3 regions of the Rahnella perminowiae genome follow, and region 1 is predicted to be linked to each of the others. Evidence: predicted binding sites of a transcription regulator. Region 1 holds the regulator's gene; each other region holds the start of a gene.

The links. Region 1 encodes PurR, which represses purine synthesis genes. Its sites were predicted from a motif close to CANGCAAACGTTTGCNTG; they were not measured.
Region 2: rbsD (D-ribose pyranase) is a predicted target of PurR. The motif match lies at 8,008-8,025, and genes of this name have one in related genera.
Region 3: J1781_RS20085 (NCS2 family permease) is a predicted target of PurR. The motif match lies at 9,248-9,265, and genes of this name have one in related genera.

The regions. Positions count from the first base shown of each region.
Region 1 covers NZ_JAFMOT010000188.1:252,014-263,066, reverse strand. The annotation lists gene pykF (pyruvate kinase PykF) at 1-696, opposite strand, end outside; tRNA gene J1781_RS24775 (tRNA-Val) at 1,246-1,322, opposite strand; tRNA gene J1781_RS24770 (tRNA-Val) at 1,352-1,428, opposite strand; gene J1781_RS24765 (MATE family efflux transporter) at 1,648-3,021, opposite strand; gene J1781_RS24760 (riboflavin synthase subunit alpha) at 3,276-3,929, shown strand; gene cfa (cyclopropane fatty acyl phospholipid synthase) at 4,021-5,172, opposite strand; gene punC (purine nucleoside transporter PunC) at 5,527-6,744, opposite strand; gene punR (DNA-binding transcriptional activator PunR) at 6,881-7,786, shown strand; gene purR (HTH-type transcriptional repressor PurR) at 7,822-8,847, opposite strand; gene cydH (cytochrome bd-I oxidase subunit CydH) at 9,152-9,271, shown strand; gene J1781_RS24730 (C40 family peptidase) at 9,437-10,333, opposite strand; gene J1781_RS26375 (hypothetical protein) at 10,687-10,815, shown strand; gene J1781_RS24725 (Grx4 family monothiol glutaredoxin) at 10,796-11,053, shown strand, end outside.
Region 2 covers NZ_JAFMOT010000165.1:68,194-79,246, forward strand. The annotation lists gene mnmG (tRNA uridine-5-carboxymethylaminomethyl(34) synthesis enzyme MnmG) at 1-1,312, opposite strand, end outside; gene mioC (FMN-binding protein MioC) at 1,692-2,135, opposite strand; gene asnC (transcriptional regulator AsnC) at 2,224-2,685, opposite strand; gene viaA (ATPase RavA stimulator ViaA) at 2,707-4,176, opposite strand; gene ravA (ATPase RavA) at 4,179-5,687, opposite strand; gene kup (low affinity potassium transporter Kup) at 5,955-7,823, shown strand; gene rbsD (D-ribose pyranase) at 8,038-8,457, shown strand; gene rbsA (ribose ABC transporter ATP-binding protein RbsA) at 8,465-9,970, shown strand; gene rbsC (ribose ABC transporter permease) at 9,977-10,948, shown strand; gene rbsB (ribose ABC transporter substrate-binding protein RbsB) at 10,972-11,053, shown strand, end outside.
Region 3 covers NZ_JAFMOT010000185.1:162,009-173,061, forward strand. The annotation lists gene J1781_RS20050 (amino acid ABC transporter permease) at 84-1,262, shown strand; gene J1781_RS20055 (amino acid ABC transporter permease) at 1,272-2,381, shown strand; gene J1781_RS20060 (amino acid ABC transporter ATP-binding protein) at 2,390-3,151, shown strand; gene J1781_RS20065 (LrgB family protein) at 3,750-4,439, opposite strand; gene J1781_RS20070 (CidA/LrgA family protein) at 4,432-4,854, opposite strand; gene J1781_RS20075 (LysR family transcriptional regulator) at 4,997-5,875, shown strand; gene J1781_RS20080 (Na+/H+ antiporter) at 5,948-7,597, opposite strand; gene J1781_RS20085 (NCS2 family permease) at 7,765-9,132, opposite strand; gene J1781_RS20090 (glutathione S-transferase family protein) at 9,660-10,328, opposite strand; gene J1781_RS20095 (putative bifunctional diguanylate cyclase/phosphodiesterase) at 10,595-11,053, shown strand, end outside.

The DNA of each region.
Region 1 (11,053 bases):
TTCGTCGAAGTTGTTCAGACCTTCCTGGTTTTCGATTTTGGAGATGATCTGGATGTGTTCGCCACCGTGTGCTTTCAGGTGCTCACGAATCTCCAGAACGTCAGAACGTTTACGGATGAAAGAAGCCGCGACAAAGTCAACGCCTTGCTCACAGCCGAAGATCAGATCACGTTTATCTTTTTCAGCCAGCGCTGGCAGTGCGATAGAAACACCTGGCAGGTTGACACCTTTGTTCTCACCCAGATCGCCGTTGTTCAGTACCTTACAGGTCACTTCGGTTTCGGTGACATTTGTCACTTCCATACCAATCAGGCCGTCATCGACCAGAATGGTGTTACCGATTTTCAGGTCAGCAGCAAAGCCCTGATAAGTAACCGCTACGCGTTCGGTGTTACCGATAACGCTTTGATCGGTGGTGAAAGTATAAGTCTGACCCGCAACCAGGGAAGCATCTTTGCCGCCTTCCAGTTTCATGGTGCGGATTTCCGGACCTTTAGTGTCCAGCAAAATGGCCGCTTTGTGACCGGTCTTCACCATCACGTTGCGGATATTTTGAATGCGCTGGCCGTGCTCTTCATAATCACCGTGAGAGAAGTTCAGACGCATTACGTTCATGCCTGCATCAAGCAGTTTGGTCAGCATTTCTTCGGATTCGGTTTTCGGACCGATGGTACAAACAATTTTGGTCTTTTTCATGACGATTTTATCTACAAGTTGTGATGGATTGGAAAAGCGTTTGCCTGACAGCGGTGCTGCCCGCGCGGAATTGAGGTCTTGCCTGGTTGAATCAAATCATTACTAAGCGTAGAAGACTGTGAAAGGAATGGTGTAGTAAGTTCAGCCAAAGCATAGCGATTTGTGCGATTTATCATCGCTACCGGAGTGATCACGCTTTTGTAATTGCGATATCGACAGATCAAGGGGCTGAAACCATTCAATCGAAGAGACGATGCGTATTATAGAGGGGAACCGGGTGGGAAACCAAATAAAAAACGTGATGCGGCGCAAGCTTAGGGCAGATTTCGGAACGTTGTTTTGAAATTATCCAATGCGGGCAGGGTGGAAAGCGGAAGAGATAACGGTTTGTTCACGCTATTGCAAAAAAAGGAACAGACAGGAAATAATCTCAAATAATACAAACGGATGACTTAACATAAATTCACGCACGAATCTAAAGTGTCGTCAGAAGTGATTTCAGATTGTTCAGGGAGTTTACGGCAGAAGGGAAGGTTCAGAAGATTGCTTTGGTGCGTCCGAGTGGACTCGAACCACCGACCCCCACCATGTCAAGGTGGTGCTCTAACCAACTGAGCTACGGACGCACAATATGCAATGGTCTTGCTAAGAAAGATGGTGCGTCCGAGTGGACTCGAACCACCGACCCCCACCATGTCAAGGTGGTGCTCTAACCAACTGAGCTACGGACGCATCGTTTTTCTTTTTCGTCAGCCAGTGTTGGCGACGGGGACGAATATTAACGACCTCTCTGAGTACTGGCAAGGGAAAAAAGACATTTTCCTGTCATAATGTGTGTGACTGCCGACCTTATGTGCATTGCGTTGTTTTTTTAGACATAACAGCCAGCACAAAGGCTGAAAAATCCGTGCGCCGGTACACATATGCACAGCGCACGGAAAAGCCGCGGGATTAACGGCCCGCTTTTTGCAAAATAGTATAAGAGGGTTGTTTTTGTAACCAGCGCATCCGCAATGTCATCATCAGCGCGGCAAAAGTCAGCCCCAAAATAAACCCGCACCAGAAACCGCTTGGCCCCATTCGCGGAACCAGAATATCCGTCAGTCCGAGGGTGTACCCTACCGGCAGACCCAGCACCCAGTAAGCGACGAACGTAATGTAGAAGATCGAACGTGTATCTTTATAGCCCCGCAAAATGCCACTGCCGATAACCTGAATCGCATCTGAAATCTGAAACAACGCAGCAAAGATCAGCAGATGGGAAGCCAGCGTGACGACTTCCGGGCTGTCATTATAAAGTGAGGCGATATGCTCGCGAAAAATGATGGCCGTCACGCTTGTGCAGCAGGCCATCATTATCCCCGTTCCGATACTGGTATAGGCTGCAACCTTTGCGCCTTCAACCGAAGATTCACCTAAACGCGACCCTACGCGAATAGTGGCTGCAACACCTAAAGACAGCGGTATAACGAACATAAGCGAACCGACGTTCAGCGCAATCTGGTGACTGGCCACGGCAACAATCCCCAACGGGGAGACCAGCAGGGCAACGATCGCAAACAGTGTCACTTCGAAAAATAATGCCAGTGCGATAGGCATACCCAGCTGGATAAGGCGACGCAGTGTCGGCCAGTCGGGTTTCGCAAACCGTGAATGTGGCTGAGTATCACGCAGTGCACGATTGCGGCGGACATAAATCCGCATCATGAAGAACATGACCCAATACACTGTGCCCGTCGCGACACCACAACCGACACCCCCGAGTGCGGGGGCGCCGAACTTCCCGTATATAAAAATGTAATTAACGGGAATATTGACCAGCAGGCCGATAAAGCCGAATACCATGCCTGGTTTGGTTTTTGACAAACCTTCACACTGGTCACGCAGCACCTGGAAAAATAAATAGCCCGGCGCGCCCCACATAATGGCATGCAGGTAGCCGACGGCTTTTGCTTTCAGCTCAGGATCAATGTTATGCATCAGGCTAAGAATATGGTCGCATTGATACAGCACCGCGATGATCAGCACCGAAACACCCGAAGCCAGCCAGAACCCTTGCTGAACCTGATGACCAATTTTATCGCGACGCCCGGCACCATTTAAATGCGCGACAGTGGGGGTCAGTGACAACAGTAAACCGTGTCCGAATAAAATCGCCGGCAACCAGATTGAGGTGCCGACAGCCACGGCAGCCATGTCCGTGGCACTGACCGAACCCGCCATTATTGTGTCCACTACGCCCATGGATGTCTGCGCAATTTGCGCAAGGATGACCGGGATGGCAAGCGCTAACAGAACCCGCGCTTCTGCAAGGTACTTCTGCACAGATACACCTTTTTATTTGATTATATTGAATAAAAAATGCCATGACAGATGGCATGGAACAGAGGGAAATAGTCCGAAGATTGTACATTGTCGGTATTTTTAAGCAAACAAAGCTGTTAATGGTCAGTTAAATAATGAAATTGAAGCAGACGGTGCTATTTCTTATCGCAGAGAATTGGCTTTCAATTAATTCTGCGGCAAACTGACCGGAGTGACGTTTTAATACAGCAGTTTTAAACATTGAGGAAAAGGCTATGTTTACCGGAATTGTACAGGGAACCGGCACGGTCGTATCGATCGACGAGAAACCTAACTTCCGTACCCATGTGGTTCGTTTACCTGAAAATATGCTGGATAACCTGCAGCTTGGCGCATCGGTGGCACACAATGGTTGCTGCCTGACCGTCACTGAGGTTAACGGTGATCTGGTCAGTTTTGATCTGATGAAAGAAACCTTGCGTCTGACGAATCTCGGTGAACTGAAAGAGGGTGATCCGGTTAATCTGGAACGTGCAGCGCGATTTAATGATGAAATTGGCGGGCATTTAATGTCTGGTCATATTATTTGCACGGCAGAAGTGGCAAAAATCCTGACCTCAGAAAATAACCGTCAGATCTGGTTTCGTATGCCGCATGAAGATTTGATGAAATATGTATTACATAAAGGTTATATCGGTATTGACGGTATTAGTCTCACTATCGGTGAAGTGACCCGCACCCGTTTTTGTGTGCATTTAATTCCGGAAACATTGCAACGCACGACGTTGGGCACAAAACGTCTGGGTGACAAAATTAATATCGAAATCGACCCGCAAACCCAGGCGATTGTCGATACGGTAGAACGTGTATTAGCCAGCCGTGAAGCGGCTATCGCCACGGCGCAGGCGATGATCGATAAAGCGCAATAGCATCTCAGGCTTTTTATTCGAATAAAAAATGGCGTGCATAAAAAACCGGACGATAAATGTCCGGTTTTTTTTATTGGCAAACCGAAGATCATCAGCGTGGTACGCGGATGCCCCCATCAACGCCTTCCGGGCTGAAGACAACCTGCCACAACTGAATATCCCTGGCGCGGAAAGCCCCGGCGCAGGCATTCAGGTAGTAGGTAAACATACGGTGGAAACGTTCACCGTATTTTTCCGCCAGTTCCGGCCAGTGTTTCTGAAAGCGTTCATTCCATGCCATCAGTGTGCGATCATAATCAGCGCCAATATTGTGCCAGTCTTCCATCACAAACAGTGACTCGCTGTTATGTGCAATTTGCTGAACAGAGGGCAGACAGCCGTTGGGAAAGATGTATTTATCAATCCACGGGTCGACATTAAGGTCTGTTTTGTTAGAACCAATGGTGTGCAGCAGGAAAATACCGTCAGGTTTAATATTGCGTTTGGCGACATTAAAATAGGTCTGATAATTTTTCGGACCCACATGTTCAAACATCCCGACAGAAACAATACGGTCAAACTGATCATTCAGGTCACGGTAATCCTGCAGCAGGATAGTGACATCCAGCCCTTCACAGCGTTTTTGAGCCAGTTTTTGTTGTTCAGCAGAAATCGTGACACCTACAACGCTTACGCCATAATTTTTGGCGGCGTACTCAGATAACCCACCCCAACCGCAACCGATATCCAGCAGGCGCTGTCCCGGTTTTAATTGCAGCTTGTCGCAGATCATTTTGAGTTTTGCTTCCTGCGCTTCTTCAAGCGTAGTGGCTTCTTTCCAGTAGCCGCAGGAATATTGCATGTAGGGGTCGAGCATCAGCGTAAATAAATCGTTGCCCAGATCATAATGCTCTTTGCCGACAATCCACGCCCGTTTGCGCGATTGCAAATTAGTCAGGCGTGCTGCGGCGACACGTAAAGTATCTTTGAAATGGTGGGGCAGTTTATTTTCCAAACCGGCACGGATAACACGCTGGAAAAAGATATCCAGACGGTCGCATTCCCACCAACCGTCCATGTAACTTTCACCGAGGCCCAGAGAACCTTCCTGTAAAACACGCTTAAAGAAGTCAGTGTTTTTTACTTTAAGGTCGAAAGGACGATTACCGTTTACCTGAATATCTGCCATCGCCAGCATCTCACTGGCGATCCGATACCATTGATTGTCCTGAATGCTTTGGTCTTCTATACACGATGAACTCATAGCTTCTCCATCACTTTCTCTTCTGACTTATTAACCTGCCGGGAAAAGCAAAGGCTATTTTTGCAGGTCTTTATGAGAACAGACGACTAGCGTCTCGCCCGATATTCGACACCAACAGAGGAAATTAAGAAGAACGCCTGCGCGCCGGAAGACGGGCAGGAAAATCATCCGTGAAAAGTATTCAAAAAATAAGTGTGACACCGTCCGCGCGTCTGGCTTAAGTATGTAATAAAAGTTTTGTAAAAATGCTATTTTATTTAGTTTTGTTGAGTATAGGCTCGCTGGCAGGCATTCTCAATAGTAAATCGTAATCAATGAAAATGCCCGCTAAGTGACTGTTACATTAGGGTATTATCACTGTTGATTTGCATGCAGAGTCTGAGTTTCCTGCTCCGGTGGCTGCTCATCGTCTCGCACATTTTTATGCTGTAAAGAGAGCCAGCGGCCCAAAACTACCAACAATAGTGTAGACAGCATGATCGTGACTGTCGCCATGAGCGGGTGCACAATAAATGCGGAAACCAGCATGCTGGCAAGAAAGCAAAGCCCAAGCTGCAAGGTATTCTGCAACGCTGCCGCCTTACCTGTATTAGCAGGAAATGGCATTAATGCATTTGCGACAACAATTGGATAGGTTGCACCATTCACCAAAGCCATCAGACAGAAAGGGATCAGCAAACTTGTCAGCCCGGCATTTGTGAACATAGCCACACAGAACAAGGCCACCATACTGATGCCGTAACCAGTCAGTAACCATGGCAGAATTTTATTGCCGTCCAGCCTGTTGATCAGAACACGGCAACCAAAACCACCGAGCAGGAAAGCGATAGTCTGCGGAACATAGCTCAGCCCGATGGCACCGGGTGAATAGCCCATATCGCTCAGGATAAACGGTGAGCCCGTCAGCCACGCAAAGAAACCCGCTGAACAGGCGGCATAAATCATGACATTCCCGCTGTAAACAGGCGATTTCAATAAAGTCGTAAAGCCGGTTTTATCTGCCTTTGCGTCTTTTGCCGGTTTGTTTTCACGCAGAGTCAGCGTCGTCAGCACTAAAGCGATGGCAACGACGGTCAGCAGGGCAAAAATAGCTTCCCAGTCAAAATGATTGAGCACCCAGGCACCCAGCAACGGTGCAAGAGCCGGAGAAAGCGCCACTAACGGCATAATGCTGGCAAAAGTTTTTTTTGCCACATCGGCAGAAAAACGGTCAACAACGATAGCCTGCCAGGTGACTGCGGCAGCACACACGCCTATGGCCTGTAAGAAACGCAGAGCCAGAAGAGCGCGTACATTCTCAACCCAGATAACACCCAGACAGCCGAACGCAAAAAGTATCAGACCAAGAAGCAATACCGGTTTACGGCCGATTCTGTCCGACAGTGGCCCCCACAGCAACTGACCAACAGCAAATCCACCGAGAAAAATGCTCAGACTTGCGCTGATCATCCCGGGGCTGGTCATCAGACTGGTTTGCATGGCACTGAACGCAGGCAGATACATATCGGTGGCTAAAAAGCCCAGCATGCTCAGACCCGCAAGATAGAGCATAAATCCAAAGGAGGGTTTCATTATTGTCTCGTTAATTTATTTATTGCAGATGATGTGACGCAGATTTCATACCGGGGGCGGAGTTTAACGCTTTGATAACAGGCTTGTGAAACGTTAATATTTGCACTCTGCTATCAAAAAAATTGAAGGCTGGATTATGTGGTCAGAATACGCTCTCGAAGTGGTTGATGCTGTCGCAAGAACCGGCAGTTTTAGTGCAGCTGCGCAGGACTTACACCGTGTGCCTTCTGCCATCAGTTACACCGTCCGCCAGCTTGAACAATGGCTGGCCGTGCCGTTGTTTGAGCGTCGACATCGTGACGTAGTGCTGACGCCAGCGGGAAAGGTTTTTGTCGATGAAGCACGGGTTATGACAAAAAAAATGATAGCCACCCGCCGGCAGTGTCAGCAGGTGGCGAACGGCTGGCGCGGCGAATTACGTGTGGCGGTCGACCGGATTGTCAAACCCGCACGGACACGGCGTCTGGTGCTCGATTTTTATCGCCATTTTGCGGATACCGAACTCATTATTCACTCGGAAGTGTTTAACGGTGTCTGGGATGCGTTGGTCGACGGGCGTGCAGACGTGGCGATCGGCGCTACGCGCGCGATACCGGTTGGCGGGCGCTTCAGTTTTCGTGATATGGGATTTATGGACTGGCATTGTGTCGTCAGCCCGCAACATCCGCTGGCGCAGCTATCCGGTGCGCTGAACGATGATCAACTGCGACCTTATCCGGCATTGTGCCTGGAAGATACTTCCCGGACATTGCCGAAGCGTGATACCTGGACGCTCGATAACCAGCGGCGTCTGGTCGTGCCGGACTGGACCTGTGCGCTGGAATGCCTGACTGAAGGATTGTGCGTGGGTATGATGCCGGTTCACCAGGTCATGCCGTGGATTGAACAGGGAAAATTACAGGTGCTGGCACTGGAGAATATATTCCCTGACAGCCCGTGCTGCCTGACGTGGGATCAAAGCAATCCTTCACCTTCACTGAGCTGGCTGTTGGAATACATGGGCGATACAGACACCATGAATCAGGAATGGCTGCGCGATTAGAAAAAACGCCTGCACAGGCAGGCGTTTGTGATTTGTTAACGACGGTAATCACGGTACGGGCCGTCGGCGACTGAACGGCGCTCGACCAGTTTCGGATGCACTTCGATGGTCTGGGACTCTTCACGCTTACTGACAATTCTGTCCAGTAACATCGTAAAGGCCATTTCACCCAGACGTTCTTTCGGCTGATGCACGGTTGTCAGCGCCGGGGAGAAGTAACGGGCGTTACGCACATTGTCGTACCCGATCACGGAAATATCCTGAGGAACGCGAAGGCCGAGTTCGTCTGCGGCACAAATTGCACCCATTGCCATCACATCGCCGCCGCAAAACACGGCAGTCGGACGATGCTTTTGCATCAGAATCTTATGCATTGCCTGGTAGCCAGACTCTGGTTCGAAATCACCCTGAACTACCCATTCGTCACGAAGAGGAATATTGGCTTCAGTCAGTGCTTTCACAAAACCCTGGAAGCGGCCGCCGCCGGTATTACGCGCCAGTTGCCCGGGGATCACGCCAATATCACGATGACCGCGTTCAATCAGATAACGACCGGCCATGTAACCACCTTCGAAAGCGTTATCGATAATGCTGTCGGTAAAGTTCTTGCGTGCTTCACCCCAGTCCATGACCACCATGGGAATCGAGCGGTACTCTTCGAGCATATTGAGCAATTCATCAGGGTATTCCGCGCACATCACCAGCAAGCCGTCGACGCGTTTTTGCGCCAGCATTTGCAGGTAGGCCTGTTGTTTCTCCAGGTTATTATGCGAGTTACACAAAATCAGCGTATAGCCTTTGGAGAAGCAGCTGTTTTCCACGGCTTCAATCACTTCGGCAAAATAGGGCGCTTCGCTTGAGGTGGCCAGCAGGCCGATGGTTTTAGTGTTATTGACCTTCAGACTGCGGGCTACAGCACTCGGAGAGTAATGTAACTCTTTGATTGCAAGGAGAACCGCTTCTTTGGTTTCTTCGGCGACGAAACGTGTTTTATTGATGACGTGCGACACGGTTGTAGTGGAAACGCCAGCGCGCTTTGCGACATCTTTAATCGTTGCCATGTAAACAATGACTCCTGAACTCACGTGCTTCAGCACGTTAGCATTATGTTAATCGTTTGCCTGCGAGGATTTAACTGCTGGCTTCTCAAAGGGCAGTGAAATCATTGGGTGGATTCTTCAGAATGAGGCGCGAAATGCTCTCGGGTGAAATCGACCGGCACACAGACGTGTTAACCGACAATTTTCTCTTATAATGCAGGAAAGTGGAAGCAAAATTCTCAGGAACGCATTGTCATTCAACACAAGATTTTAAAGGTTAATTATGAGAAAATGCGTTGGCACACAATGAGTGTGGTATTAAGAAATGCCACAATTTGATCCGAAAGGGGGTTTGATGGACAGCAACCTGAAATTATCGTTGATCACCACGGTATGCGCTTTGCTTATGATTATCGCTTTCAGCTTCACTGCAATAATGAACTGATTCAATAAGTGATCCGCCATAAAAAAGGGCGACGCCTGTCACAGGCGTCGCCCTTTTCAATGTTACGCAGTGACCGTTACCGCCGATGTTCTTCCCTGCAGAAACGCTTCGTTAAATGCTATTCAATGGCTGATTAGCGAACCTTCAGACTTAACGAATTGTTTATTATCGGATCGTTTTAGGGGTCATTACCCGACGTGCGCCTACATAGTGGTCTTGCCAGTAATCATCGCCAAGAGAAGTAATTTTAATGTCTTCGCCCGTTCTTGGAGACTGAATAAACTTGCCGTTGCCAACGTAAACCCCAACATGGTCTGCCGCGCCGCGGTTATTGATTCTGAAGAACACCAGATCACCGCTTTCAAGTTCGCCGCGTTTGACCGGAGCGGCATCGCGCAGGTGATACATTTCATTTGCTGTACGTGGCATTTTTATACGGATCAAATCTTTGTAGGCATAATAAACTAAGCCGCTGCAATCAAAACCGGTATTCGGCGAGGTTCCGCCCCAGCGATACGGTTTTCCTACCTGGTGCATCAGTTTGGTCATGGCCGTTTGCTGAGCATGCTGATAGCGTTTTTTATGTGTTGCACTTAGCGTAATCGGTTTGCTGTCTTCTTCGAATTTCTTACCTTTACGGTGCCGGCCATAGGCTTCTTTTTTACCGGCCTTTTCCGTGCTGTTTTTCGCGAGGGTACGGGTTTTGCTATGTCTCTCTGTTTTGCTCTCGGCCCGCGTGGTCTTGAGTGTCTTTTCTTTTTTACTTTCGGCCCGCGTTTTGGCGCTTCTCTCCGTCGTGGTCTTTCGTTTAACCAGTTCGGTGCTTTTCACTTTCTTCTTCGAATTCTTATCCTGAGTTTTTTGTTCTGTGACGGGCGCGGTTTTCGTTTTTTTACTGTTTTTCGCAGCAACCGTTTTTCGCTTTCGTCGTTCTTCCGGCGCAGCCTGATTAACATGACTTTTACGCTGATCGGCAGAGACACGAGTCTGTGGCGACGCATGTGCCATATTTAAAAACAGCTGGGTAAAGAGCAGCACAAAAAGCGTGAACAGTAAGCGCATAGCTTCGTTACCATGAGTGGTAGGTTAAACATCAGGGATGTCAGAGTATTGCCTAAAAGAACCCGACAAAAAAGCACGAATTGCCTCGATTCTAGATCATATTGTGAGAAAAAGTTAATAGCTTTTTTTATGTCGAAATAACCGCCATTTTTAGTCAAAAAAATGACCGTTTTTCATGATGTTAATATTTGAGTTAATCAGTGGAATTCTGCAAATTAGATCGGATTGATGAACGCCGGAAATGTTATTCCCGATGAATGTTTAAATATGTGAGCCTGAGCGCACCCGCTAAAAATGGTTAAATAAATTGTCAGCACTGAGAAAGACCCCACAAAAAATGGCGTTTTTATCTGATGGCTGCCGTCGTTACAATAGAAGGTATTGTGATTGTACACCGTCTCTTTGTGCTGCGCGTGAAGAGCAATGATCGTGACAGCCTGTACCGGCTTGAGGAAGCAAGAAATGACTACTCCAACTATTGAAAAGATTCAGAAGCAAGTTTCTGAAAACCCGATTCTGCTGTACATGAAAGGTTCGCCAAAACTGCCAAGCTGCGGTTTCTCTGCTCAGGCTGTTCAGGCGCTTTCTGCCTGTGGCGAACGTTTTGCTTACGTGGATATCCTGCAGAACCCGGACATCCGTGCTGAGATGCCAAAGTTTGCTAACTGGCCAACGTTCCCACAATTGTGGGTGGACGGCGAACTGGTTGGCGGCTGCGAC
Region 2 (11,053 bases), on a different contig from region 1:
TCAGTCGATATTCAGCACGTGACGTAAACATACGGTACGGTTCTTTAGTGCCAAGCGTACACAGATCGTCAACCAGCACACCGAGGTAAGCCTGATCACGACGTGGTGCCCAGCCGTCTTCTTCACTGGCGCAACGGGCGGCATTCATACCGGCGAGTAAGCCCTGCGCAGCGGCTTCTTCGTAACCCGTCGTACCGTTGATTTGTCCGGCAAAGAACAGACCCGCGATAAATTTACTTTCCAGCGTTGGTTTCAAATCACGCGGATCGAAGAAATCGTATTCAATGGCATAGCCGGGACGAACGATCACCGCATTTTCCATCCCCTGCATTGAGCGGACGATCTGCATCTGTACATCAAATGGCAGGCTGGTTGAAATCCCGTTCGGATACACTTCGTTGCTGGTCAGTCCTTCCGGTTCCAGGAAGATCTGATGCGAATTGCGATCGGCAAAACGCATGACTTTATCTTCGATCGACGGGCAGTAACGCGGGCCGATCCCTTCGATGATCCCGGCATACATCGGGCTGCGATCCAGGTTGTTGCGGATCACATCATGGGTTTTTTCGTTGGTATACGTCATGTAACACGGGATCTGGCGCGGATGCTGCGACACATTACCCATGAACGAGAATACCGGCGCCGGATTATCACCGTGTTGTTGTGCCAGTACGCTGAAATCAATGGTACGGGCATCGATACGCGGTGGTGTACCGGTTTTGAGACGGTTAACGCGCAGAGGTAGCTCTCGCAGTCTCTGAGACAAAGAAATTGCAGGAGGATCCCCTGCACGGCCTCCGCTGTAGTTTTCCAGACCGATGTGGATCTTTCCATCCAGGAAAGTGCCGACAGTCAGTACAACCGATTTAGCGCGGAATTTCAGCCCCATTTTGGTCACAGCACCAACGACACGATCGTTTTCAACGATCAGGTCTTCAACAGGTTGCTGGAAGATCATCAGGTTTGGCTGGTTTTCCAAAGCGGTACGGACAGCCTGGCGGTACAGAACACGGTCAGCCTGAGCACGGGTCGCTCTGACAGCAGGGCCTTTGCTCGCGTTTAGTATCCTAAACTGAATGCCGGCATGATCGATGGCCGTGGCCATCAGACCACCCAGTGCGTCGACTTCTTTAACCAGATGTCCTTTCCCGATCCCGCCAATAGCAGGGTTACACGACATTTGTCCCAGCGTGTCGATATTGTGGGTGAGTAATAAGGTCTGACGTCCCATGCGTGCAGAAGCCATTGCAGCTTCAGTACCTGCATGGCCACCACCTATGATGATGACGTCAAATTGATCCGGATAAAACATGCGACTGCACCTCGGCGTTCAAGCGAACTTTCTTTGTATGGCGTTGGGAGGAGGGATTCTACTCAAGTTTTGAGCTTCCACAAGCCCCCGGGGATCTTCACTAATTAAAAGAAGATCTTTTTTATTTAAAGATCTCTTATTAATACTTCTATTAGGATCGCGATCCTCTGTGCATAAGTCTTTTTTGTTTATTAAGATCAGCATGCTAAGAAGGATCGAATGCTGTGAATGATCGGTGATCCTGGACAGTATAAGCTGGGATCAGAAGTGAGAGTTATACACAGCATGAAAAGCGTACAGGGGTTGTTAGAGGGATAACTACGGGTTTTACCCTGCTTTTAAGCCTAGTTATCCACATCTGATCGCCTGAAATTTACACTTATTTGATCAAATTAATCCAGTTGATCACCCAAACCTCAGCGGGATCTTCAGGAATTTCGTATTGCGTCACGTCGATCTCAAGGCGATCACCGATCCTTTTTGCCCCTAATGACGTCAGTTTGTTATCCAGGGAATTGATCGCGCCACAGAAAGTGTCATATTCACTGCTGCCCAATCCTAAGGCACCAAAGCGAACTTTAGACAGATCCGGTTGCTGCTCTTCCAACTGCTCCATAAACGGTTGCAAGTTGTCGGGCAGTTCACCTGCGCCGTGAGTTGAACACACAACCAGCCAGATCCCTTCCTGCGGGACTTCATACAGCTCCGGGCCATGAAATAATTGGGTGGAAAAACCGGCTTCTTCCAGTTTCTCTGCCACATGTTCTGCAACATATTCGGCGCTGCCAAGCGTACTGCCACTGATCAGGGTAATGTCAGACATAATGCTCTCACCCGGGAAAAGGAGACTATTGTACGCTGTGAATGAGCTGGGATCTACCTGTGGATAATAGGGGTATAGAAATCAGATGTCAGGGCTGGATGGTGCGTGTGATGGGGTTCTGCAGAGAGATCAGGGTCTCGGTTGACTGGATCTCATCAATTGTTTGGATCTTGTTGATAAGTACATGCTGAAGGGAATCAATCGAACGACACATGATCTTGATGAAAATACTGTAATGCCCGGTGGTGTAATAGGCTTCAACCACTTCTTCTATATTCTCAAGCTTTTTCAGGGCAGAGGGGTAATCCTTGGCACTTTTTAAAATGATGCCAATAAAACAGCATACGTCGTAACCCAGCTGTTTGGGATTGACGGTAATATGCGCACCGGTAATGATGCCTGCCTGCTTCATTTTCTCTACGCGTACGTGGATCGTCCCCGGACTGACAGTAAACAATTTTGCCAGTTCGGCATAAGGCGTACGGGCATTGTCCATCAGGGCGTTGAGGATCCCGCGATCAAGCTCATCGAGCTGGTAAATTTCAGTCATGGTCATCTTTCTCTTGTGGGCTTAATTTCTCTGCCAGCGTCGCTGTACGCGGCTTTTAACCCCGGTATCAAAGCGCCAGATATGATCGAAAATTCGCAGGATGCCGGGCTTACCATAGTGTGACATTGCCAGGGCATGAAAGCGGTGATGTTTTTCGCGCTGCAGTGATCTGACCTTCATTTGTACTTCATCTGGCAACCGCTGGGCGATAAAGTCCGAGATCACCACGGCATCCGCATCTTCCCACTGCGGAGAAGCAAGTTTATCCAGTGTGGCATTCAGGCAGGCTGCCAGATCGGTACCGCCGCGAAAATGTTGTCCCAGAAAGCGCAGCGCCTGATCCAGGCCACCGTTAGATGTCAGTTCATAATGGATCACTTCACTGGCAAATAACATGATGTAACATCGGCGGTTATCCGCCAGAGCGATCTTCAGTAATGCCAGACAGAATGCTTTGGCGCACTGTTCGTTAAAGCCGCCCATGGAACCGGACGTATCGACGCAGACCACAAAAGGCCCGCGCGGTTGCGGTTCCTGCTGCTGATAGACCACCGGCCGTTTGACCACTTTCTCACGCCAGACATCCCCTTGCAGGCGATATGTCATCAAACGCTTTTCCAGCAAGCGACGATAGAATTCGTATTCCAGCTCAGGCAGCCCCAGCGTCACCAGCTCCGTCGGCATGAGGCGCAAAATATCATCGCTCTGATGAATGCCGTTCACTTCTTCCGGCACTGTCGCGGGTTCGCGCACCATCAGCCGGTGCGTTTCCATTTTTGCATCTTCATGTGGACTGGTTTTGGCCGTCTGGCTGCGGCCCAGTTGTTCGGCCAGATGCATCAGTTCAGGCTGCTGCTGAAGGAAAGCGCCAAACCGTGCCAGTGACTGAATATCACCCCGCAGCCGCTTCCCTTTACTCATGTCCCACAAACGTCCGGCTGCAGTGTCGTTCTCGGCTAATAAAGGGGATAACTCGCTGCTGAGCTGCAGACGTTGCAGCAATTCTTCCTGCAATTGCTCCTGTTCCTGTTCGAGCAACTGATGATGAACGTTCACCGTCTGGAAGGTCAGGTTCAGGCGCCAGCGCTGAAGGAATAAAGTATGAAAGCTATTGCCGGTTTTTGACGTACGCGAAGCTTCATTATTTTCCTGTAAGGTACGGGCTTCTGTAGCAAATGGAGAACTGAGTTGCACCAGTTCATCGATGAGGGAAGCGAGACCGGACTGAAAAGACGTAGCATCAAGCTGCTGACAGTGCTGGTAAAGGTAGAATTCTTTGGCCAGCTCATGAGGAACCGGCGTTTCGTGGATCCTCTGGCGCAGGCGCAATTTCCATTCCGGAAGATCCCGGGTTAATGCACGCTTCAGACGGGGAAATTTCTCGAAGAAAACGACCAGTGCAGGCGCCGCCAGCAAGCCGACAATCAGTTCTTCAATCAGTTCGGCTTCGCTGATCGCCAGCAGCAGATCCAGTGACTCGAGACTGAACATGATCAGTGACCGCTGAATGTCTGTTGCTGATGACGCAACTGTTCAGCCACCTGCAGCAGGCTGGCTTCAATTTTTGCCATCCATTCAGCCGGAACAAACAGGCAGTTTTGCTGCTGGCTGAATTCGTGCCTCTGCTGCGCCAGTTTTGCGGTCAGGTCATTGAGCATATTTTTCATTTCGTCGGGAACAGCAATATGCGCATGGCCGGGCAGTGTCAGTGGTGTGCTCTGACGGCTCACATCCAGCACCAGAATTTGCTGTTTGTCATCGATTTCCAAATCCACGGTTTGTACAAAACCAATCCCGTTGAGTTTGGCTTTCATTACGCCCCCTTTATTTAGCCATTCTTCCAGGATGCTGCGTTCGAATAATAAGTGTGTGACTTTTATTTCATGCAGGTGCAAAGGCGTTTGCAATAACAAGGTCAGATTGGGGGTATTGAGTGATTCTGGCAGGCTGTATTGTGGCTTACGGCTGAAAATCCCGGCTTTCTTACTCAGTTTGATTGACTGACGCGTGCTCTGTTGTTGCTGATGTTGCATCCACTGCTGATTAAGCTGCTGGATTTTCATCAGCAACGCCCGCTGCTGATAAGCCTGCTCAGTGATGAGTTGCTCAATCTGAGTGTGCAGGAGGTTATACGTATTGAGATCATGCCATAAACAATCTTTCAGCAGGATCAGATCCACCGGGGTAATCGCTTTTCTGCCACTGAAAAATGCACAGGCCTGCAACAGGCGCAGGGCTTTTTTCCAGCGACGGTCAGAAACATAAGGGGCAGTATCCAGGGCATCAAGGCGCTGGCGCAGCTGGAAGATCAGCTCAAAGCAACTGTCTGAAAGATTGACTTTGTCGATCTCCGGCTGCCATTGTTGGTATTCTTCATCACTGATACTCAGAGACTCTGCTACCGGATTAGTGCTTTCATTGTTACGGCTGGTCAGCAGTGAGCGAAAATTTTGCTTATCCTGCACTTTATCCAGCCACAGACGGATCAGCATGCGGTCATACAGTGCCTCAAGACCACCATCAGCTTCGGGTAATTCGTTGGAAGCGCTGACCAGCAGACGTAAAGGTATTGCTTCTTCACGCTCGCCATTACGGAACCGGCGCTCGTTGATGGCGGTCAGAAGCGTGTTGAGAATGGCGGGACCGGCTTTCCAGATTTCATCAAGGAAGACAATTTCAGCTTCCGGCAAATAACCTTCGGTCAGACGCAGATAGCGGCCCTCATCTTTCAGGGCCTGAATTGATAGCGGACCAAAGACTTCTTCCGGCGTGGAAAAGCGTGTCATAAGATATTCAAAAGCGCGGGCATGGCGGAACGCGAATTTCAGGCGACGGGCGATCAGACTTTTTGCAATGCCCGGCGGCCCCAGCAGGAAAACGCTTTCGCCGCACAGGGCGGCCAAAAGGCAAAGTCGTATGGCATCCTGCCGTTCGTACAGGCCATGTTCTAATGCGTTGGCAAGACGGGCTATCCGTTCTGCCAAAAGGGGAGATTGCGCCATACTGTCTCTTTCGGTATCCATTAAGTTATTGAATAGTGTACTGGCTGGTGACGATATTCCACGTTTATTTTTATCGTTATAGCTTGTTGATTACTAAAAATTTTCTATTATCAAAAATGCGACCTCGTTCATAAGAACGCCGGTTTCACTGCGCATTTAAGGGTAGGCAATCTGATTTATTCGTGCATACTGTGCGCCTTTTAGTGGGCATCATAAGTCTGAGCGCACACATCGCTTACGGATGTTCGAGCAAAAAAGAAACGAAATATGAGCACTGAACATAAACGGTCACTCCCAGCAGTAACCCTGGCCGCCATTGGTGTGGTCTATGGCGACATTGGTACCAGTCCTCTCTATACCTTAAGAGAGTGTTTTTCTGGTCATTATGGTTTTAACGTTGAACCCAGCGTCGTTTTTGGCTTTCTTTCTCTGATTTTTTGGATGTTAATCCTCATTGTTTCGCTCAAGTACCTCACTTATGTGATGCGGGCGGACAACGCAGGCGAAGGGGGTATTCTGACGCTGATGTCTCTGGCAGGCAGAAACACGTCGGCGCGAACCACTGCCGTTCTGGTCATTCTCGGCCTGATCGGGGGAAGCTTCTTCTATGGTGAAGTGGTGATCACTCCGGCTATTTCAGTACTTTCCGCAATGGAAGGTCTGGAAATCGCAGCCCCTTCGCTCGATCCTTATATCGTTCCTCTTTCTATTACTGTTCTGACGCTGCTTTTCATTATTCAGAAGCATGGTACCGGCATCGTGGGCAAACTGTTTGCACCGGTAATGTTGCTGTGGTTCCTGACGCTGGCGGTGCTTGGCGTCAACAGTATTATGCAGAATCCTGAAGTGCTGCGCGCCATGAACCCTATGTGGGCAGTTAACTTCTTTATCGAGCATAAGTCGTTCTCCTTCCTGGCGCTCGGTGCAGTGGTTCTGTCGATTACCGGTGTTGAAGCGTTATATGCCGATATGGGCCACTTCGGGAAATTCCCTATCCGTCTGGCCTGGTTCACCGTGGTACTGCCTTCTCTGGTGCTGAACTATTTCGGTCAGGGCGCATTATTGCTGAAAAACCCGGAATCGATTAAGAACCCGTTCTTCCTGCTGGCGCCTGACTGGGCATTAATCCCGTTACTGATTCTGGCAACACTCGCGACCATTATCGCCTCCCAGGCAGTTATTTCGGGCGTGTTTTCCCTGACCCGCCAGGCTGTACGTTTGGGCTATTTACCGCCAATGCGCATTATCCATACGTCAGAAATGGAAGCTGGCCAGATTTACATTCCGGCTATCAACTGGCTGCTTTATTTTGCGGTGGTTATTGTTATCGCCAGCTTCGAGCATTCGAGCAATCTGGCGGCGGCTTATGGTATTGCCGTGACCGGTACGATGGTGCTGACCAGCATACTTTCCTGTACGGTTGCGCTCAAAAACTGGCACTGGAAACCCTTCCTGGTCGGACTTTTACTGATCGGTCTGCTGTTTATGGATATCCCGCTGTTCGCGGCGAATGCCACCAAACTGTTCTCCGGTGGCTGGTTGCCACTGACGCTGGGTTTGTGCATGTTCATCGTGATGACCACCTGGAAGAGCGAACGCTTCCGCCTTATGCGCCGTATGAACGAGCATGGGAATTCCCTGGAGGCGATGATCGCCTCTCTGGAAAAATCTCCGCCGGTGCGTGTTCCGGGAACGGCTGTGTATATGTCTCGCGCCATCAACGTCATTCCGTTTGCATTGCTGCACAACCTCAAACACAACAAAGTATTGCATGAGCGCGTGGTACTGCTGACGCTGCGCACGGAAGATGCGCCTTATGTGCATAATGTCCGGCGTGTCACCATCGAGCAGCTGTCACCGACGTTCTGGCGTGTAGTAGCCAGTTACGGGTTTAAAGAAACGCCGAACGTGGAAGAAGTATTCCATCGCTGTGGTCTGGAAGGATTACCGTGCCGGATGATGGAAACGTCATTCTTCATGTCGCATGAATCGCTGATCCTGACCAAGCGCCCGTGGTATCTGTACTTCCGTGGGAAACTCTTTATGGCGCTCAGCCGCAATGCCCTGCGTGCGCCCGATCAGTTTGAAATTCCGCCTAACCGGGTGATCGAACTCGGCACGCAGGTGGAAATCTGATCCTCATTTCTGCCGCTCAAAGGGTACCTTCGGGTACCCTGTTTTATTTCTGCTTCTGCCTTTCTTAAACGATAACTCAAATTTCCACGTTGTTTCCGAATCAGTCAGCGAAACGTTTCGACGCTGATCACAATTCCATCACTAGCTCGTTGCCATGTCCGTTAATCTTTATAAACTCTTCAATGAGCGAAACGTTTCGCTGTAGGAGTTCACAATGAAGAAGTCACCGCTGTTAAATGCCGAAATCTCACATGTTATTGCCCGGTTAGGCCACACCGATCAGCTGGTTATTGGCGATGCCGGTCTTCCGGTGCCAGCAGCTTGCCAACGCATCGATCTGGCATTAACCCAGGGAGTCCCCACCTTTTTACAAGTCTTAGAGGTAGTGACACACGAGATGCAGGTTGAGCGGGCTATCCTCGCCGAGGAAATCCAGACTAAAAATCCTCAACTCCATGAAGCGTTGCTCGCCCAATTGACACAACTCGAACAACACCAGGGAAACACCATTGCTTTGGATTACGTCAGCCATGAGGCATTCAAAGCGCAAAGCGAAAAAAGTCGGGCTGTGATCCGCAGCGGGGAATGTTCGCCTTATGCGAACATTATTCTGTGTGCCGGCGTAACCTTCTGAGGCTTTTATGCAACCTTTGCTGCAACTGACAGGCATTGATAAAGCCTTTCCCGGCGTGAAAGCCCTTTCCGGCGCGGCGCTCAGCGTCTATCCGGGACGAGTAATGGCGTTGGTGGGGGAAAACGGCGCGGGCAAGTCCACCATGATGAAAGTGCTGACCGGCATCTATCAAAAAGATGCCGGCTCAGTACGTTTTCTGGGTAAGGAAGCGATGTTCAACGGTCCGAAAGCATCGCAGGAAGCCGGGATCGGGATTATCCATCAGGAATTAAATCTGATCCCTCAACTGACTATTGCTGAAAACATCTTCCTTGGCCGTGAGTTTGTAAACGGTTTTGGCCGTATCAACTGGAAGAAGATGTATGCCGAAGCCGATAAACTGCTGGCGCGCCTGAATCTGCGTTACAAAAGTGACCGGCTGGTGGGGGATTTATCCATCGGCGACCAGCAAATGGTAGAAATAGCTAAGGTGCTTAGCTTTGAATCCAAAGTCATCATTATGGATGAGCCGACCGATGCCCTGACCGATACTGAAACCGCTTCTTTATTTAGCGTTATACGCGAACTGAAAGCTGCCGGCTGTGGCGTGGTGTATATCTCACACCGCATGAAAGAAATCTTCGAAATCTGCGACGACGTGACGGTATTTCGTGACGGGCAGTTTATTGCAGAGCGTCCGGTCAGCGAACTGGAAGAAGACACGTTGATTGAAATGATGGTGGGTCGCCGTCTGGAGGAACAATACCCGCGTATTAATCATGAACGCGGTGCGCTGCGCCTGCAGGTGCGTGATATCAGCGGACCGGGAGTGAACAACATCAGCTTTGATCTGTACAGCGGCGAAATCCTGGGGATTTCCGGTTTGATGGGTGCCGGCCGTACCGAACTGATGAAAATTCTCTACGGCGCGCTACCGCGTAAAAGTGGTTATGTGGCGCTAGATGGCCGCGAAGTGGTGACTCACTCTCCGCAAGACGGGTTGGCAAACGGTATTGTTTACATTTCTGAAGACCGTAAGCGCGATGGTTTGGTGCTCGGTATGTCTGTGAAAGAAAACATGTCACTGACCGCGTTGCGCTATTTCAGTCACACCGGCGGGCGCCTTAAGCATGCCGACGAACAACAGGCTGTCGGCGATTTCATCCGCCTTTTCAATATCAAAACACCGTCAATGATGCAGACAATCGGCCTGCTGTCCGGCGGTAATCAACAAAAAGTGGCGATTGCCCGTGGATTAATGACGCGGCCGAAAGTTCTGATCCTCGACGAACCGACGCGCGGCGTTGACGTTGGTGCTAAAAAAGAAATTTACCAGCTTATAAACCAGTTCAAGCGCGAAGGGCTGAGCATCATTTTGGTTTCCTCAGAAATGCCGGAAGTGATTGGCATGAGTGACCGGGTTTTGGTGATGCATGAAGGTCATTTAAGCGGTGAATTCCCGATAGAACAGGCTACGCAAGAAGTGTTGATGGCAGCTGCTGTCGGCAAGCAATACGGCGTGACGCAGGAGTAATCAGATATGAGTTCTCAGACATTGCCAGCCAAAAAGCGCTGGATCAGTAAAGAGTGGTTGCTGGAGCAAAAGTCTCTGATTGCGCTGCTGGTGTTGATTGCCGTGGTTTCTTCCATGAGCCCGAATTTCTTTACGGTTAACAACCTGTTTAACATCCTCCAGCAGACGTCCGTCAACGCCATTATGGCGGTGGGTATGACGCTGGTGATCCTGACGTCCGGTATCGATTTATCCGTCGGCTCTTTGCTGGCGCTGACCGGTGCTGTTGCCGCCTCGATTGTCGGACTGGAAGTGAATGCGCTGGTTGCTGTGGGGGCTGCGCTGGTGCTGGGTGCTGCTGTGGGTGGCGTCACCGGTATGATTGTGGCCAAAGGTAAGGTTCAGGCGTTTATCGCCACGCTGGTCATGATGTTGCTGCTGCGCGGTATCACAATGGTGTATACCAACGGCAGCCCGATCAGTACCGGTTTTAATGATGTCGCTGATGTATTTGGCTGGTTTGGTATCGGTCGCCCGCTGGGTATCCCGACGCCCGTCTGGCTGATGGCTGTGGTGTTTATTGCGGCGTGGTACATGCTGCATCACACCCGGCTAGGGCGTTATATCTACGCGCTGGGCGGTAACGAATCCGCTACGCGTCTGTCAGGTATCAGCGTCGATAAAGTTAAAATTATCGTCTATTCCCTGTGTGGGTTGTTAGCCGCTCTGGCCAGTATCATTGAAGTGGCGCGATTATCCTCTGCGCAGCCGAACGCGGGTACAGGTTATGAGCTGGATGCGATTGCCGCTGTGGTATTAGGGGGAACCAGCCTGTCCGGGGGAAAAGGACGCATTGTTGGAACGCTGATCGGTGCATTGATCCTTGGCTTCCTGAATAACGGTTTGAACTTATTAGGTGTTTCTTCCTACTACCAGATGATCGTAAAAGCAGTTGTCATCCTGCTGGCGGTTCTGGTGGATAACAAAAGCAACAAATAACCTCTCCTACAGGACTTATGACCATGAATATGAAAAAACTGGCTGTCTGGGTTTCCGCTGCAGCGATCACCGCTTCTTTCAGTGCTAACGTTCTGGCGAAAGATA
Region 3 (11,053 bases), on a different contig from region 1:
TACTCAGGTAAGTGATTCGGGTGAGCACGTGCAGCCAACGCAGCTGCGGCGTCAAGTACGACGGGGATTTCGAGGTCATTACTATGTCGCAACGCCCAACCGTAAAGGCGTCGTTCTCGCTGGCAAACCCAGCCGTACGAGCCTGGATTTACCAAATTTTCGCGGTGGTGTTGCTGGTGGCCTGTCTGGGTTACCTGCTCCACAACACCATTACCAATCTGACAACACGAGGGATCACCTCGGGATTTGCGTTTCTTGAAAAAGGTGCCGGTTTCGGCATTGTTCAGCATCTGATTGACTATCAGGAAGGCGACACCTATGCGCGCGTATTTGTTATCGGTCTGCTGAATACCCTGCTGGTTTCTGCGTTGTGTATCGTTTTTGCCTCGATTCTCGGGTTCATTATCGGCTTAGGGCGCCTTTCCGATAACTGGCTGATTCGTAAAGTCTCGACGGTGTATATCGAAACGTTCCGCAACATTCCACCGCTGCTGCAAATCTTCTTCTGGTATTTCGCCGTACTGCGTAACCTGCCGGGGCCGCGTCAAAGCCTGAATGCTTTTGACCTGGCTTTTGTCAGTAACCGCGGTCTGTACCTGCCGTCACCGGAACTGGCACCGGGAAGTCTGGCGGGTTTTATCGCCGTGCTGCTGGCTATTTTTGGCATCATTGCACTGCAACGCTACAACCATTTCCGACAGATACACACCGGCCGGATCTGGCACATCTGGCCGTGGGCGATTGTCATGATCGTTGCATTTCCGGCGCTGGCACACCTGTTTTTCGGGCCTGCATTGCACTGGGACGAGCCTGCACTGCGCGGTTTCAACTTCCGTGGCGGCATGGTGTTGATCCCGGAACTGGCAGCGTTAACGCTGGCGTTATCGGTCTATACCTCAACCTTTATCGCCGAAGTAATCCGCTCCGGTATCCAGTCTGTTTCGCACGGCCAGCATGAGGCCGCCCGTTCGTTAGGTCTGCCGAATCCGGTCACCCTGCGTCAGGTCATTTTGCCGCAGGCGATGCGGGTGATTATTCCACCACTGACCAGTCAGTACCTGAACATCGTGAAAAACTCTTCTCTGGCGGCAGCAATTGGCTATCCGGATATGGTATCGCTGTTCGCCGGTACCGTGCTCAACCAGACCGGTCAGGCAATTGAAACCATTGCTATTACGATGTCAGTCTACCTGATCATCAGCCTGGTAATTTCCTTCCTGATGAACATTTACAACCGCCGTATCGCACTGGTCGAGCGTTAAGGGAATCCCATGACAATGACAACACTTCCTCCGGGAGTCAGAGCCGTGAAGCCCGGTACGCCACTTGGTATCGCCGTGCTCTGGGCGCGTAAAAATCTCTTCTCCAACTGGTTTAACAGCCTGCTGACTTTGTTCTGTATATGGCTGATGTGGCTGGTGATCCCCCCGTTGTTGAACTGGGTGATTTTCCAGGCCAACTGGGTCGGCACCGCGCGCACTGACTGCACCAAAGCTGGCGCGTGCTGGGTCTTTGTCCATGCACGTTTCGGGCAATTCATGTACGGGCTGTATCCGTTCGATCAACGCTGGCGTATCAACGTCACACTGATCGTCGGTCTGCTGACTCTTGCGCCGATCTTCTTTAAAGCCATGCCCCGGCGCGGACGTTATATCGCGTGCTGGATGGTGCTCTTCCCGATTTTCACCTGGATCATGCTGTACGGCGGTTTCCTGGGGCTGAGTCGCGTCGAAACCCGCCAATGGGGCGGCCTGACGCTGACGCTGATCATTGCCGCAGTCGGTATTGCCGGTGCGTTACCGCTGGGCATTATGCTGGCGCTGGCACGGCGTTCAAGCCTGCCTGTCGTGCGCATTCTCTCAGTGATTTTCATCGAATTCTGGCGCGGCGTGCCGCTTATCACCGTGCTGTTTATGTCCTCGGTGATGCTGCCGCTGTTTATGACCGAAGGGACAAATATCGACAAACTGGTGCGTGCACTGGTGGGGGTTGTGTTGTTCCAGTCCGCGTACGTCGCCGAAGTGGTACGCGGCGGGTTACAGGCGCTGCCGAAAGGTCAGACCGAGGCCGCCGAGTCACTGGCGCTCGGCTACTGGAAAACGCAAGGCTTAGTCATTCTGCCGCAGGCGCTGAAAATGGTGATACCGGGTCTGGTCAATACCATTATCGCGCTGTTCAAGGACACCAGTCTGGTGATCATTATCGGCCTGTTCGACTTGTTTAGCAGCGTTCAGCAAGCCACCGTCGATCCCGAATGGCTCGGCATGTCGACCGAAGGCTATGTCTTCGCCGCCGCCGTCTACTGGATTTTCTGTTTTAGCATGTCGCGTTATAGCCAGCATTTGGAAAGACGCTTTCACACCGGACGTTCCGCACACTGAGGTAAACCATGAGCGACCATCAAGTCACTGAAAACCAAAATATGATGATCACGCTGGAAAACGTGAACAAGTGGTACGGACAGTTCCACGTATTGAAAGATATCAACCTGAGCGTGAAACCGCGTGAACGTATCGTGTTATGCGGCCCTTCCGGCTCCGGGAAGTCAACGACCATTCGTTGCATTAACCATCTGGAAGAGCACCAGCAAGGGCGCATCGTCGTGGACGGCACTGAACTGAACGATGACTTGCGCAATATCGAACGCGTACGCACCGAAGTCGGTATGGTATTTCAGCACTTCAACCTGTTCCCGCATCTGACCGTGTTGCAGAACTGTACCCTGGCGCCGTGCTGGGTGCGTAAGATGCCGAAGAAGGAAGCCGAAGAACTGGCGATGCATTACCTGAAACGTGTGCGCATCGCCGAACATGCGCATAAATTCCCCGGTCAGCTTTCCGGTGGTCAGCAGCAGCGCGTAGCCATCGCCCGTTCGCTGTGTATGAAGCCTAAAATCATGCTGTTTGATGAACCCACGTCTGCACTCGACCCTGAAATGGTGAAAGAGGTACTGGACACCATGATTACGCTGGCAGAAGAAGGCATGACTATGTTGTGCGTGACGCATGAAATGGGCTTTGCCAGAACCGTCGCCGACCGGGTGATCTTTATGGATCGCGGGGAGATCGTCGAACAGGCACCACCACTGGAGTTCTTCGCCAATCCGAAATCAGCGAGGACGCGGGAGTTCTTATCGCAGGTGATCCATTAAGCTGAGGCCGCAGCTTGACCGGCATATGAACGGAATGGTGAAGGTTTCGGTTTCTCAATAGCGGTGCTCGCTTAGCGGCTGCCGCCGAAACCGCCCAAAAGGGGAAAGTGCTTTTCCCCTTTTGGATTTCCCCTCGCTTTTTCAACACGCGCTATCGCTCGCTGGCTATGTTTCAGCCACCACAGTGACAGGCTGGAAATCTTGCCGCTGCGCGGTTCCTTCCCTCGGTCCTGGAGCCTCTGGTCTCCAGGCCGCTCCGTTCAGCAAGCTTTCTGAATCGCCCGCAGGCTTTTTTAAAGAAGATGGTGAGGTTGTGAGGTTAACGTTGAGGCCGGTTCCAAAATATCGCCGGACGAGAGGTGGAAAACCGCGCGGTAGTTTGCGCGGGTTGTAACCCGACGGGAGGGCACCGCGCAGCGGCAGGATTTTGCGGCTGTCGCTGCCGCACCTGAAACATGGCCAGCGAGCGAAGCACGCAGTTAAAAAGCGCGGAGTCCAGAGGCCCGCGTGTTACCGGGTCTCTGGTCGGTGTGGGCCGACGCCCACAACCTTGAATTTGAATTTGAACTTAAAGTTTCAGATCTTTTTCAAAAGATCATCACCACATCAGCCCCCCGATCACCGGCGCAATCACCACCGTGACCACCCCCGCCAGCATCATCACCAGGCTCGACACCACACCTTCTTCCGCACCCAGTTCATAAGCTCTCGCCGTGCCCGCACCGTGTGACGCCGCACCGAAACCGGCACCTTTTGCGAGGCCGCTTTTTACCGCCAGGCGCAGAAACAGCATATCGCCGACCGCCATACCAAAGACGCCCGTGATCACCACAAACAGCGCCACCAGATCCGGCTGGCCACCCATTTGTTTAGCGGCGGCCAGCGCAAAAGGCGTAGTGATGGAGCGTACCGCCAGGCTGCGCTGGATTTCTTCCGGCAGCGTCAGCATGCGTGCCAGCCAGACCGAACTGCTGACGGCAACCACTATCGCCGTCAGCACGCCTGCACTGAGTGACATCCAGTGACGACGGATCACTGCCATATTTTCGTAAACCGGCACCGCAAACGCGATGGTTGACGGCCCGAGCAACCACAGCAACCAGTGCGTTTCACCGATGTAATCCTGATACGACGTATGCGTCACCACCAGCAAAATCACCAGCACGATGGGTGTGAACACCAGCGGCATCAGGAGCAATGTGCGTTTCTGGCGGTACAGTTTTTTGTTGCCGTAATACAGCCCGAGGGTGACCACGAAACACAACATGCTGATCAGTAAATCAGTCACGGTTTGCCTTCCTCGCCGCCAGACGTTGCTCCAGACGATACACTTTATCAACGACCACTGCGGTCGCCCCGAGCGTCAGCATCGTGCTGATACCAATCACCAGAAAGATTTTCCAGCCTTCGATCATCAGCAACTGGGCGTAATTCACCACAGCCACCACGGCCGGCACAAAGAACAACAGCATCTCTGCCAGCAGCCAGCGGGAACCGGCTTTCACCCATTTCACCGGTAAAATACGGAACATAATCAGCAGCAAAAGCATCAGCATCCCGACAATATTGGCAGGCAAAGGCAGATGGAGCGCAGTGACAAGGCGATCGGCTATAACGAATAACACCGCATACAGCACCACCTGAACAGGGATCTGGCAACGGGTCAGCAGGGACGGCGCTTTAGTGCGCAACGCCAACAACATGGGAATAACCTCGAAAGAGGAAAGAGTGAAAAAGAAGTATACGCTGGCAGGAAACCGGTAAAGAAATGAATTAAAATTATAAAAATGATTCCAGTTTGGAATACTTCGTGACTCGCCGATCTGACCGGGAAAACATCCGCCCATGGACGTTCGTACCTTACGCTATTTTGTCGAAGTGGTTCGCCAGCAGAGCTTTACCCGCGCAGCGGAAAAGTTATTTGTCACCCAGCCGACAATCAGCAAAATGCTGCGTCATCTGGAAGAAGAACTGGCATGCACGCTGATTGTCCGCGAAGGACGCCGCTTACGGCTGACCGACAGTGGTCAGGCATTGTATCAGCGCGGCCTGAATATTCTTGAAGAGTTTCGCCAGCTGGAAGCAGAACTGGAAGACATTAACTCGCTGAAATCCGGTCATTTACGGCTGGGCATCCCCCCAATGGTCGGTACGCAAATTGCGCCGCTTATCGGCAGCTTTCGCCAGCAATATCCCGGCATCGAACTGATTATTTCCGAGTTTGGCGGCCTGACGGTGCAACAGGCGGTGATATCCGGCGAACTGGATCTGGCCCTCACCGCCCTGCCGGCGGACGCTGTGCCTTCTATTGCCTCTCTGCCGCTTTTCAGCCATCCGATGTGTGTGGTGATGCCCCGCACCCCGCACTGGCTGAACAGGACGCGTATGTCGATAAGCGAACTGGCTGAAGAAAGCATCCTGATTTATAACGAAGATTTTGCCCTGTACCGCCAGCTGATGGATGCCTTCGCCTCACACGGTTTTACGCCAAAAATTGCGGCACGCAGCGGGCAATGGGATTTCCTGGCAGCGATGGTACAAACCGGTATGGGTGTGGCGATTTTGCCGGAACCGGTCTGCCAGCGGCTGGATAAAAATGCGCTGATGTGGCTACCGCTGGATCCGCTGATGCCGTGGCAGCTCGGGCTTATCTGGCATCAGGGCAGTTATCTCTCGCACAGTGCTCAGGCCTGGATCACTCTGTGCAGGGATTACTGGAAATAGCGGGAAGTTAGTGGGAAATAAAAACCGCGTGAACGTTGCAGCACACGCGGTTCCTGATATTGCTTGTAACTTTTACACTTCTTTTTCGACTAACAATGCTTCGAGTAAGTCCAGATCATGCAGCAGTTTTTGCAGGGTCTCGTTACTGATTTTCTGCGTGGCGCGCAGATGATAAAGCTCACCACGTTCCGCACGCAGTGCAGTCAGACGGAAGCGGCGCTCCAGATTTTCCAGCTTCAGCGCGGTTTCCATATCATCACGGTTTGCCGTGCGTCGTCGTAACGTCCCGATCACCCGCGAACTGATCTCCTTCAGCGTCTGTTCATCAATATTTTCTTCGGTATCTGCCGCCAGACGTTCTTCCATTTTATGCAGGCTTTCGATCGCCACTTCTGCAGCGATCGATTTCGCCATGCGTTCTTCTTCACGGTAGGTCGTGCCGTCAGCCACCACCACACCTCTGAGCAGGAACGGCAAGGCAATCACGCCGGCAATCAGTGAGAAAAGAATGACGCCGGTCGCCAGAAAGACCAGTTGATAACGCGACGGGAACGCCGAACCATCAGCCAGGAATAACGGAATCGACAACACACCGGCCAGCGTAATGGCCCCTCGCACACCCGCAAAAGAGGCCACCCACAGCTCACGCGTGCTGTAGTTGCCAAACAGCAGCGGTTTCTTTTTCAGAAAACGGTTGCTGAAACTCTTCATTACCCACAGCCAGACGAAACGCAGGATCAGCAGCGCAAAATAGATAATCCCGACGTCGGCAAACAGATGCCATGTCACAATAGACGGGTCGTGTGTGGCCTGATCGATAGAGTTCTCAAGGATCCCCGGTAATTGCAGGCCCAGCATGATAAACACCATGCCGTTGAACACAAACTCAAGCATCGCCCACACGCTGTTCGCGCGCAGGCGCATCGCCAGTGGCGCGTTACGTATAATGCCGGACTGGCTGATGGTCATCCCCGCCGCCACTGCGGCCAGAATGCCCGACACACCGATATGTTCGGCAATCAGATACGAGGCGAACGGCAGCAGCAGCAGGAAGACAATTTGTGTCGCCGGATCATCACCGCTCCAGCGGCTCATGATGCGCAGCGATTTACTGTATAACCACGTCACCGCCACACCGGCCATCAGGCCGCCGATCGCCACTTTAAGAAATTCGACCGTTGCACCGCCGACGGTAAAAATCATCGTGCCCATCGCCACAGCAATAGCAAATTTCAGGGAGACCAGGCCGGATGCGTCATTCATCAGCGCCTCACCTTCCAGCACGCCCATGATCGACTTCGGAATACGCCCCTTACCGACAATCCCGCCCAACGCCACGGCATCGGTTGGTGAAAGCACGGCTGCCAGCGCGAACGCGGCCACCAGCGGGATATTCGGCACCATCATATAAATCAGATAGCCAATACCAACGACGGTGAGTAACACCAGCACCAGTGCCAGCCCGAGAATTTCGCGCCCGTGGTGGAGGAATTCGCGGGTCGGGGTTTTCCAGCCATCAGCAAACAGTAACGGCGGGATAAAAAGGACGAGAAACAGCTCAGGATCGAAATCCACATGCAAACCAAAATTTGGCCAGGCCAGCAAGGCACCGACAGCAATCTGCATTAACGGAAGAGGAACCTGAAACGGCAACATTCTGGTGACGACGCCGGAGAGCGACACCACCAGAATCAAAATCAGAATGGTAAAGAAGATTTCCATGCTTTCCTTAGACTCTTGTTTTTATAAATTTCAGCCAGACGCAGGTGAGTGAGTCCGGAGCGAACTAAGGAATAGTAGATCAAAAGGAGATGTGATTTAAATCAGTGCGTGCGGTTACATCAGAGAGGATTTGCTCCTCCCCCTGCGAAGAGAGAGGAGCAAACAGATCAGATCGCCCATCCGCCCGCATAAAACGCCACCAGCGCCACAGCGATAATCACCGTCCCAGCGTTAAGTTTACGCCATTCGCCGGAGAAAATACGGCCAATCACCAGTGCGCTGAAACCGAGCATAATGCCGGTGACAATGTTACAGGTCAGAACAATAAAGACCGCGCAAAGTAACCCTGACATCGCGTCAACAAAATCGCTGAAATCCAGTTTGGTGACGTTGCTGAGCATCAGCAGACCAACGTACATCAGCGCAGGTGCGGTGGCGTAAGCAGGGACCAGATAAGACAGCGGAGACAGGAACAACATCAGCAGGAATAGCACACCGACCACGGTGGCTGTCAGGCCGGTTTTACCGCCAGCCGCCGTGCCGGCTGCCGATTCGATATAAACCGCAGCCGGAGAAGCGCCAACCAGGGAAGCGAAAATACTGCTCACGGAGTCAGCCGTCAGGGCTTTGCCGCCGCTGATGATCTGCCCGTTTTCATCCAGTAGATTGGCCTGACCGGCGACCGCGCGAATGGTGCCGGTGGCATCAAACACCGCCGTCATCACCAGGGCCAGTACACTGGGTAATACCGCAGCTTTCAGCGCGCCCATGATATCCAGATCGAAAATCACCGATTTGCCGTCAGCGCCTGCCAGAGAAGGTATCGCAAACAAACCCTGATATTTCACGGCAGGATCGAAGATCAGGCCGATAATCGAAATCGCGATAATCACCAGCAAGATGCCACCCGGAACACGCAGTTTCTCCAGGCCAAAAATCACCGCCAGACCGAGTAATGTCATCACTACCGGGAAAGAGGTGAACGCGCCAAGTGCCACCGGTAAGCCGTCCAGCGGGTTTTTCACCACCAGGCCAACACCGTTGGCGGCGATCAGTAACAGGAATAAACCAATACCGATACCGGTGCCATGCGCAACGCCTGTTGGCAGATTGCGCAAAATCCACGAACGGATGCCCGTCACCGAGATAATAGTGAACAAGACGCCCATCAGAAATACCGCGCCGAGTGCCACCGGTACGCTGATATGCTGGCCCAAAACCAGACTAAAAGCGGTAAAGGCAGTCAGAGAAATGGCGCAACCAATCGCCAGCGGCAGGTTTGCCCACAGGCCCATCAGCAAGGAACCAAAACCGGCAACCAGACAGGTCGCAACAAATACTGCACTTGGCGAGAAGCCTGCTTTGCCGAGCATGGATGGCACGACAATGACCGAATATACCATCGCCAGGAAAGTCGTTAAGCCCGCTATCACTTCCTGACGGACATTACTGCCACGCGCACTCATTTTGAAAAAAGCATCAAGCGGGCTTTTTGGCGCAACGGCGCTGCCCGCCTGAGGTTGTTGACTCGACATGGAAAATCCTCTGAATGTCTTTACTGATTAGCCGGCGTGGTCATTATGAAACCGTTTCTGCACGTTCCTTTCCTTATTTGTCGTCCTGAATCGCCGGAAACAGCGTCAGAACGGCAAAGCAAACGTTTAACTCGCAGCGCGTATGGCGGGGACTCATTAAAAAAACGCCCCAAATAATTCATGTTGCAGGAAGGCGGCAAGGAAGGGAATCCCGATGAGCTTACTCAGGTAAGTGATTCGGGTGACCGACCGTAGCCAACACGTCTGCAACGTGAAGTATGAAGGGGAGGTACGCAAACGATTATCTCGCCTTTAACCGGCGCACATCAACTGTGAATGGCAATAATTTACCGTTGTCCGGTCAATAAAAACGCGATTGTGGTGGAAATTTATCCGGTGGCAAAAAAGGAAGAAAAAGAGGCGAAATAAATAGCAGGGTATTTATTGTGGTTTATTTTTATCAGGCGTTGATTGCGTACCCCATGATGCGCAATCAATGCCTGAATAATATAAAAGCGCGTAATGGATTAACGTAAAATATTAAATGGTCCGCCGTTTTCCAGCGCCTTCTGATAGGCCGGACGTGCAGTCACATTTGATAGCCAGGCATTCAGTTGCGGATATTTCCCAAGTCCGGACCGGGCATTGATCGCTTCTATCGGGAAACTCATCTGAATATCTGCTGCGCTGAACTGATAACCGGCAAAATAAGGATGAGTTACCAGGTGCTGTTCAAGATAATCCAGATGAGTATGGATCTGTTTATCCAGATAATTTTTCTGCACGCCCTGCCCGATCGCGCCGGCAATCGGGCGGATCAGCCATGGCATTGGCGGTTGACCCAGACGGCTGAAAATCAGCTTCATGACCAGCAAAGGCATCAGCGATCCTTCAGCGTAGTGCATCCAGTAGCGATATTGCTGACGCTCGGCAAACGCCGTGGGTTTCAGCGTGCCCGCATCGTCATACACCTCCTGCAGGTATTCAATAATGGCGCCGGATTCCGCGAGGATCAGTCCGTTATCTTCCAGTACGGGTGACTTGCCCAGAGGATGAATTTTTTTGAGTGATGCCGGTGCCAGCATGGATTTTTTATCCCGCTGATAACGTTTGATTTCGTAAGGAATGTCCAGTTCTTCGAGCATCCATAAGATTCGCTGCGAACGGGAATTATCCAAATGATGCACTGTTAACATAAATGTCTGTCGTCCTGTTTCATTTAATTATTTGTTAACTATAGACAACGCTTTCAAAACGCGTATCTGTTTCGTTTTAAAACCCTCCATTTCTTCAGGATTAATTTATCAAAAAACTTTTTATTTGATTAAAATCACTTACGGATTAATCTTAATTACATGAAAAAAAATATCGTAAGTTCATTCGCCTTTAATAATTCTTAATGCCATTATCGCCGGATAAAAATCAGCCCGTCGCTATCGACTCTCTCTTTGTGGAGCCTCACATGTTTTCCAGTAATTACAACAATGTGCTTGTGATGTTTTCGTTCATTGTTGCAATGCTTGCCTCTTATACCGCGCTAGATATGGCGGGCCGGGTCGCCACCACGGAAGGAAGGGCTTCCCGACTTTGGTTAACAGGTGGCGCCATTGCAATGGGCATCGGCATCTGGTCGATGCATTTTATCGGCATGCTGGCTTTTAATTCCCCGATGCCGATGGGTTATGACCCTTTCATCACCCTGCTTTCTATGGTGATCGCCATCATTTCCTCAGCCTTCGCGCTGTGGCTGGTCTGTCTGCAGGAATTACCGACCAGACGATTATTTGCCGGTGCCTTACTGATGGGCGGCGGTATTGCCGCTATGCATTACACCGGTATGGCCGCCATGCAGATGATGCCGCCCATTACCTACGATTACCGCTGGGTGGTGCTCTCTGTTGTTGTTGCGATTGTCGCTTCC